Regions from separate parts of the Cognaticolwellia beringensis genome, predicted to be linked through region 2. Evidence: predicted binding sites of a transcription regulator. Region 2 holds the regulator's gene; the other holds the start of a gene.

Region 1 (4,441 bases), 2.3 Mb from region 2:
CAAGGGCTTTACCAGTGGTTATGGTCCTGCTGCTATGGTTTATGCGGGCAATTTCCCAACAGCTAATGGTTCACTAAACGATACAACTCCAGAGCAATGTTTAGATCCATTTCCTGCAGGACATTTCAATGGCGAAATAGTGGTTTGTGATCGTGGTGAGATTGCTCGAACAGCAAAAGGTGCTAATGTGCTAGCAGGTGGGGCTGGCGGTTTTGTGCTTGTAAATGCCGCGGCTAACGGCGAGGCTGTTGTAGGCGATGCTCACTTTTTACCCGGGGTACATTTGGGCTTCACTAATGGTGAAGTTCTGAAGAATTGGTTAGCATCCAATGCAAATACTATGGGTTCTATTCAAGGTTATTCACTCAATCTCGATGATGCAAATGGCGATATCACCGCTGGTTTCAGTTCACGTGGTCCCAATACTACACTTGATATATTAAAGCCTGATATTACTGCACCCGGTGTAGATATTATGGCGGCAGTGAATACTGACGGCGTCACACCTTCTCCAGAATATGCTTTTCTCTCTGGCACTTCTATGTCAAGTCCGCATAATGCAGGTAGTGGTGCTTTAGTCAGCATGTTGACTGACTGGACGCCATACGAGATAAAGTCGGCTTTAATGATGACTTCTAAGTCTAACCATCTCTTAAAAGATGACGCGATGACGCCAGCAGACCCGTTTGATGTGGGTGCCGGTAGAGTACAATTAAACAAAGTATTACGATCAGGCCTAGTGCTAAGTGAGACTCCCGAAAACTTTCTGGCCGCTGACCCTAGTGCGGGTGGAGATCCTCGCACTTTAAACATTGCCAGTATGCAAGAAAGTAATTGTGTGAGAACTTGTAGCTGGACGCGTGTTGTCACGCATACCGGTGACCGACAAGGTCATTGGAAGCTAAGTGGTAACAGTGACACTATGCAAGTAAATGTTTCGCCTAAAAATATTTCGCTACGCCCAGGTGAAAGTGCCAATATTACGATCACTGCTGACACCACATTAGCGCCCACTGGCTGGAACTTTGGAGAGTTAAAATTAGAAGCATCAGGTCATCATTTTGTTAACTTACATATGCCTATTGCCGTTAATACTAATAGAAGTTCAACGGCTAACTTGTCAAAAACTGTCGATATGGCATCAGCTAAAGAAGGTGATGTACTTAACTATGAAATTAAAGTAACTAATGGTCAAATGATTGATGTTATTGATATTACAGATATGTTGCCTAATGGCATGAGTTTAGTTGATGGTTCAGTGAGCAGCGCAATTACCAATGGCTCAGAAGCATCTCCTGTTAGTGTAAATGATAATCAAATTGATTGGAGTGTATACCTTGATGTTGGCGGCCTTGAGCTTCAACAATCGCCGGCCCCTTTTGGTTACTTCTCGCTAGGAGCATTTGGTATTGCACCTTTTGGTTGCCCAGCTAATTGTGATGATGGTGCATTCATTTTGGATATCCCACCATTTGACTACAATGGTCAAACTTATTCCAGTGTTATTTGGTCGGTTAATGGCACCATTGAAGTAGGCACAGCTAGTGGTCTAGCTACTACCTTTGCAAATCAGGACCTTCCTAATGCTACTCCTCCAAATAATATATTAGCGCCGTTCTGGGCTGATTTAAATCTTGGTGCAGGCGGGAATTGGTACGTAGCTGTGCTTAATGCAGGACCACAACAGTTCACTATTTATGAATGGGAAAATGTACCGTTTTTTGGTGAAACTACGACTTCTACTTTCCAAGTTTGGGTAGAAACGGGGACGTCAAATATTTGGTTTGTTTATGCTGACCTGCCATTCATACCAGCAAACTTAACTGTTGGCATAGAAAATGACGATGGTACCGTCGGTTCATCATATTTTAATAATGGCAACGGCACATCACCAGTACCTGGTGTAGACCTGAAAGTAGTAAGAACTGAGGGTGGTACCGCTACATTGAATTTCCAAGGCGAAATAGATCGTTGTCATAAAAAACATGATAATGTCAAAGTCAATGAAGTACAAATGAATGCTGGTGGCACTGTAGAAATGGCCTATGCCGCTACAACCTGTGAGACGAAAGGTAAAGGTAAGCGTGGTCAAAAACATTAGGAATTTATGCTTATAAACGAGTAACAGCATTTAAGCTTAATACCGCTCAGTGAAATGATATTTTATGATCCATTGTTCGGTCTTCTTATTAATATAAAGGCTGCTGATTTTATTCAGTAGCTTTTTTTTTAAAGTCTACTAGTTCATTCACTTGCTAAAATAAAACAGCTTTTCTTCACAATTCCCGTTATTAATATCATTATTTTACTCGTACGATACTGATAGAAAATGTGCACAAATAAATAATAGACTTACTAGAAGTTTATTATGCTGCTCAGAACTTAAGTTCAGCACCCTTTGTTGTCCAAAATATATACAGTTTGATACTTAAGTTATACTCAATGTTGCCGATACTTTTATATATGCTTTGATAAACAGAGGTAATTTTATGAGCGCTCCAATTAAAAACGATGCTACCTATAGCCAAGATGTTCGATCTTTAGCAAAAGCACTGGACAAAACAGATAACAAACCCATGGGGCAGCAAGTTTCAGACCTTGCGCATGATAAAAAAATTGACCAAGCGCAAGACTCTATTTTTCTCAGCAACAAAAAACAGCTTAATGCGGCAATTATAGAATCATCACTGAAATTCAATACGACCATTGGTGACCAGCCGCTGTCACTGGTATTAAAAACCGCCTTGCAGGGAATAAACGAAGCGCTTAAAACCTCTGGGGTTGATGATAGTGTTGAAGACGCTTACGAGTCGGGAGTTGATTTTAGTCCAGAAGCAACAGCGGAGCGAATTGTCTCTTTTAGTACTCAGTTTTTAGCTTCTTATCGAGAACAAAATCCTGAAATGAGTGAAGAAGAATCGTTGACAGCTTTTGTGGATATTATCAGTGGTGGCATCGATCAAGGTTTTGCTGAAGCGAAAGATATTCTTGGAGGGTTAAAAGTATTAGAGGGTGATGTTAGTGAAAATATTGATAAAACCTATGCATTAGTGCAATCGGGGTTACAGGCATTTGTCGACGCTTTAAGTGCTAAAAAAGCGGAGCAACTCGAACCATAAATGTTATAAATATGAGAATAGTGAAAGGGTAATAGTAGAATATAACGACTGAGTGAAATTTCGTATTTAAGTGAAGACTAGCGTTATCCACTATAGTCACTTTTAGGGCTAATAGACTGTTCAGTCAGTGACATTAGCTATGTTTTAAATTTACTCAACAGGCGCTTTGCATAATCAATAGCCTCTCGCTCAATGCGCCAAAGCGGATCAGGTTGACCTTTCTTAGGCTTTCTAAATATTGCTTGAGCAAATTTAATTGCCTCTCGCTCAGTTGCGTTAATTTCGGGAAGCTTAGGCGGTACAGTCGTTTTTTGTTCGATCATGTCCTGATCCTGCTTTAAATCGTCGATTGAGCTTTCAAACACAGCGGCAAGACATTTTAGTGATTCCGTCCCTGCTTTCTGGCCGGCCTCAATCCTCTGGATAGTACGAGTACTTAAACCTGAGTGGCGGGCAAGCTCTTCCTGTGACCATCCGTTTTCCAAGCGACGTTGTTTAATATTCATCGTTTTATCCTACTGTTTTATCCCTTTATGACAGGTTTATCAGCAAAAGCATACGACATTGTCACGACATGACACGACAATGTCGGTATTTTATGGGAGATAGCGACAGTAAACTCTAGTATCACATGAATAGCGAACGTAGATTTTTTTTATAATAAATTTCATCTGTGAGCATTAAGTTAGACTGTAATAAACTTTCTAATATTTATATCGAACGAAGCTTAAGAGCTTGGACCTGCCTTTTCCATCGACATCGCCAGCTTTTCAATTCCATGTGATGGGAGCCATCTTTTGAACTCAATAAAGCCATGTTTTTTGTATAAATTTATTGCGGGTATATTTACTACTGCTGTTTCTACAGTTGCCTTTGAACAATTGATTATTGCTATAACGTAGTTTATTAATTTGCTGGCGATACCTTTCCTAAAATAACTTGGATCTACGGTTAGGCTATGAATATCTAAAAGATTATTATCAATAGTAATTTCTATGATGCCAGCGAGACATTCATTTTCACTAAAGCCATAAAATTGTGTACTTGAGTTTTTTATCTCATTAGCACTGCGTGATAGTGGAGGAAAATCAATCGACCCTATAAGCTTAGCTTCAACTTTATAAGAATGTTGAAAAATAGTAAAAATCTGCTGTGCTACAGCTTCATTTAAATTATCCAGTTTTGTTATCATATTGAGCCTAATATCAACGTTTGAAATGTATTTAACGAGTATTTTAATCCACTTGCTTGTGATGAAGCACCTTAACAATATTCGTCAGTAATTGTGAGAAAATTGGTCTTTTTTTGTTGAGTAGCCGTAT
Region 2 (4,441 bases):
TCTTAGTTAATAAGTTAATGGCCATGGGCCTTAATGAACAAATTGCCGATCAAATTGCTGGTTACGTTCCGGCTAGTACCAATGAACAAGATGCATGGCAGCAAGCAAAACACATAATAGCGCAACAATTAAACACGACTAACAATGACATTATTCAACGTGGTGGTGTTGTTTCTCTAGTGGGCCCAACAGGTGTTGGTAAAACCACGACTATTGCGAAGTTAGCCGCTCGATTTTCACAAATTCACGGCGCTGACCAAGTGGTATTAATTTCAACTGATAGCTATCGAATTGCTGGCTTTGAGCAACTTGCCACTTACGGTCGCATTATTGGTTGCCAAGTTAAGCTTGCTAACGACGGCAATGAGTTAGATAGCCTATTACAGCAGTTTGCACAAAAGAAATTAATTTTGATAGACACTGCTGGCATGGGGCAAAGAGATATGCGCCTAACAGAGCATTTGACTACCTTAATCTCGAATGCTCGTGTTAGAATTCGCAATTACTTAGTGTTAGCAGCCAATACGCAACAGCGTGTAATGCAAGAAAATGTTGAGCGTTTTAAGCGAATTCCATTGGCAGGCTGTATTTATACGAAATTAGATGAAAGCTTGAGTGTTGGTGAAATTATAACCACGTCACTACAAAATGGTTTAGCTATTGGCTATCTTACTGATGGACAAAGGGTTCCGGAAGATATTAAGGTTGCAAATGCTGAGAAATTGGTTACGCTTGCAGATAGAATGGCAATTAAGTCTCAAAGCTCAGGAACTGTTTCCTGGCGGACACCTGTATCAGCCGTAGCAGTATAGTCACTTTACAATAGGCAGAGCAGTTATATCCATTGAATATTTATTTCAATTGGTATTATATAGAGAAGTTACTTAGATGATAGATCAAGCGAGCGGCTTAAGAAAAATGCAAGATCCCCAACTTATAAAAGTCATAGCAGTTTCTGGCGGTAAAGGTGGCGTTGGTAAAACCAATGTCTCGTTAAATACCGCAATTTCCTTAGCTAAATTAGGTAAGAGCGTTTTAGTGCTTGATGCCGACTTAGGATTAGCGAATGTTGATGTCATGCTAGGATTGCGCGTACAACGTAACTTGTCTCATGTGTTATCCGGCGAATGTGAACTTGATGATATTATTATCCAAGGTCCCGCGGGTATTAATATTATTCCGGCCACGTCGGGCACACAATCGATGGTAGATTTAACCCCATCGGAGCATGCTGGGCTGATTCGTGCTTTTAGTGATATGCAAACTAAATTCGATATTTTAATTGTTGATACAGCCGCTGGTATCTCCGATATGGTCTTAAGTTTTTGCCGAGCATCACAAGATGTTTTATTAGTTGTGTGCGATGAACCCACCTCAATTACCGACTGTTATGCCTTAATGAAACTGCTCAGCAGAGATCACGGCTTATTCAAGTTTAAAGTTGTGGCAAATATGGTGCGCAGCCCGAAAGAGGGCCAAAACTTATTCGCTAAACTCTCTAAAGTTACCGATAGATTTTTAGATGTTACTTTAGAGCTTGTCGCGGTTATCCCTTATGATGAAAATATTCGTAAATCGGTTAGAAAACAACAAGCAATTGTCGAAGCATATCCAGATTCACCAGCTTCAATCGGCTTTAAATCGCTTGCCAAAAATATTATTAGCTGGCCAATGCCGAAGCAAGCGTCAGGGCATTTAGAATTTTTTATTGAGCAATTGCTAGAACATTAACCAACAAATAAGTGAGCTATAGTGGTAAAAGTACATACTTATAGTGTTGATAAATCGGTTCTGTTGGAGCAACACACTGTGCTTGTGAAGCGCATTGCTTATCATTTACTTGCCCGATTACCTGCCAGTGTTATCGTTGATGATCTTATTCAATCTGGCATGATAGGTTTACTTGAAGCGTCCAATAATTTTGATAATAGCAAAGGTGCTAGTTTTGAAACTTTTGCTGGCATTCGTATTCGTGGCGCCATGCTTGATGAAATTCGTCGTGGTGACTGGGTTCCCCGCTCAGTCCATAAAAATAGTCGCATGATCAGCGAAGCCATAAAGAACTTAGAAGCTGAACATGGGCGCGATGTTAGCGATGTTGAAGTGGCAGAAAAACTTGATATCACCATAAATGAATATCATCAGATACTAAATGAAGTCAGTTCAGGAAAAATACTTGGCATTGATGATCTAGGTGTCAGCAAAGATGTTATTGAAGTCGCCCACAGCCATCATCAAGATGAACCTTATGCTAATATTGAACATAGTTTCTTTAAAAAATCACTGGCAGAATGTATTTCCTCTTTACCAGAGCGAGAAGCTTTAGTACTGTCATTGTATTACGATGAAGAGCTTAACCTTAGAGAAATAGGTCAAGTACTTGATGTGAGCGAATCTCGGGTAAGCCAAATACACAGTCAAGCGATGCATCGATTAAAAGCTCGTATGCAATCTTGGCAAAGTTAAGTAGAATAATAATATCGTAGAATTTTAAATGTTCTCACCGGAGGGTGTCTTGGATAAAAATATGAAAGTACTTGTTGTTGACGATTTCTCAACAATGAGACGAATAATCAAAAACTTGTTACGTGACTTAGGCTTTACCAATATTTCAGAAGCAGATGATGGTAATACGGCATTGCCGATGCTTAAAGATGGTAATTTTGACTTTGTTGTTACTGATTGGAATATGCCGGGTATGCAAGGCATTGATTTACTTAAAGCGATTAGAGCTGATAGTAATTTATCTCATATTCCGGTCTTGATGGTAACGGCTGAAGCGAAGAAAGAACAAATTATCATGGCGGCACAAGCTGGCGTTAATGGCTATATCGTAAAACCATTTACTGCTGCAACATTAAACACTAAGCTTGATAAAATTTTCGAACGACTTGGTTAGTCATCAATTTTTATTTCGCAAGGCCGTCATATGAGTAAAAATACCAGTGTCCATGTTTCATTAGAGCAAGCTAAATTGTTGGTCGAATATATTGAAAATGATCAACAAGATAAAGCTGATGAGTTAATCGCAGAAATTCAAAGTCCGATTAATTCTGAGCTGTTTGCAGAAATAGGCAAGTTAACCCGTCAATTGCATGACTCTTTGAATAATTTTCAAATTGACTCACGTTTGAGTGACTTAGCTAATGCTGAAATCCCAGATGCAAAAGAAAGGTTAAATTTTGTTATTAGCCGCACGGAAGAAGCAGCGAATAAAACTATGGATGCGGTTGAAGCTATTTTTCCGGTTGTTGATCAAATTCAACAACAAATAAGTAGCGTGAAACCACTGTGGCAGAAACTAATGCACAATGAGCTTAATATCAGTGAGTTCAAGGCTTTATGTATAGATATCGACGGGCTACTGAAAACAACCGAAAAAGATTCAAATAAAATTCACCGCTTAATGACCGACGTTTTGATGGCGCAAGACTTTCAAGACCTTACCGGTCAAGTCATTCGCAAGGTCATTGATTTAGTGCGCGAGGTTGAAGTCAGCTTAATAAGCATGTTGACTGCGTTTGGCATTTCATCGGAACAAAATAAACCGAATCACCTACCCAAAGTGGGTGAGAACTTAGTCGAAGGCCCAATCATGAACAGCCAAACTCGAAACGATGTTGTTTCGAATCAAGGCGACGTTGACGATTTATTATCAAGTTTAGGTTTTTAATAGGAGTTACTAAATGTCATTTGAACAAGATGAGGAAATTCTTCAGGATTTTTTAATCGAAGCTGGAGAAATACTTGAGTCCTTGTCTGAGCAATTAGTTGAGCTTGAAAATGACCCGAATAATGCCGAATTGCTTAACGCCATTTTTAGGGGGTTTCATACGGTAAAAGGTGGTGCTGGTTTCTTATCACTTGCTGAATTAGTGGATGCTTGCCATGGCGCAGAAAATGTTTTCGATACCTTAAGGAATCAGCAAAGATCAGTCACCCCATCGTTAATGGATGTCATTCTCCAATCACTTGACACGATTAACGAAATGTTCACGCAAGTGCAAAATAAAGAGCCACTCACAAGCGCCTCACCTAGCTTGTTAGCCGAACTTCATCGCTTATCTCAGCCTGAAGGCCAAGAAGCTCCGAATGTTGAAACGCCTATTGCAACTCCTGAGGCCAGCGCACAGCTAGCTAATAGTAGTTCAAGTGACGAAATGTCAGAAGATGAATTTGAACGCTTATTAGATGAGCTTCATGGTGGTGGTGCTCCAACGTCAAGTGCTACTGATTCCGCACCGCCGAGCACATCAAACAGTCATGATATTTCAGACGATGAATTTGAATCATTACTTGATGAACTTCATGGTCAAGGTGCTTTTTCTCCTACTGTAAGCGCAACAAATGCGAAACCTGCAAACTCAACGTCACCCGATGAAATTAATGATGATGATTTTGAGGCCTTACTTGATGAACTGCACGGCAAAGGGAAAAGTCC

The links. The regulator FliA, encoded in region 2, starts transcription of late flagellar genes. The targets are predictions, from matches to a motif close to CTAAAGNTNNNNNNNNNNNNGCCGATA.
Region 1: the regulator FliA is predicted to act here: its motif matches at 2,428-2,454, upstream of B5D82_RS11575 (DUF5610 domain-containing protein).

Annotation. Positions count from the first base shown of each region.
Region 1 covers NZ_CP020465.1:2,715,250-2,719,690, forward strand. The annotation lists gene B5D82_RS11570 (S8 family serine peptidase) at 1-2,101, shown strand, start outside; gene B5D82_RS11575 (DUF5610 domain-containing protein) at 2,490-3,119, shown strand; gene B5D82_RS11580 (helix-turn-helix domain-containing protein) at 3,257-3,625, opposite strand; gene B5D82_RS11585 (GNAT family N-acetyltransferase) at 3,847-4,311, opposite strand.
Region 2 covers NZ_CP020465.1:398,508-402,948, forward strand. The annotation lists gene flhF (flagellar biosynthesis GTPase FlhF) at 1-812, shown strand, start outside; gene B5D82_RS01685 (MinD/ParA family protein) at 889-1,731, shown strand; gene B5D82_RS01690 (RNA polymerase sigma factor FliA) at 1,753-2,466, shown strand; gene cheY (chemotaxis response regulator CheY) at 2,516-2,899, shown strand; gene B5D82_RS01700 (protein phosphatase CheZ) at 2,930-3,673, shown strand; gene B5D82_RS01705 (chemotaxis protein CheA) at 3,687-4,441, shown strand, end outside.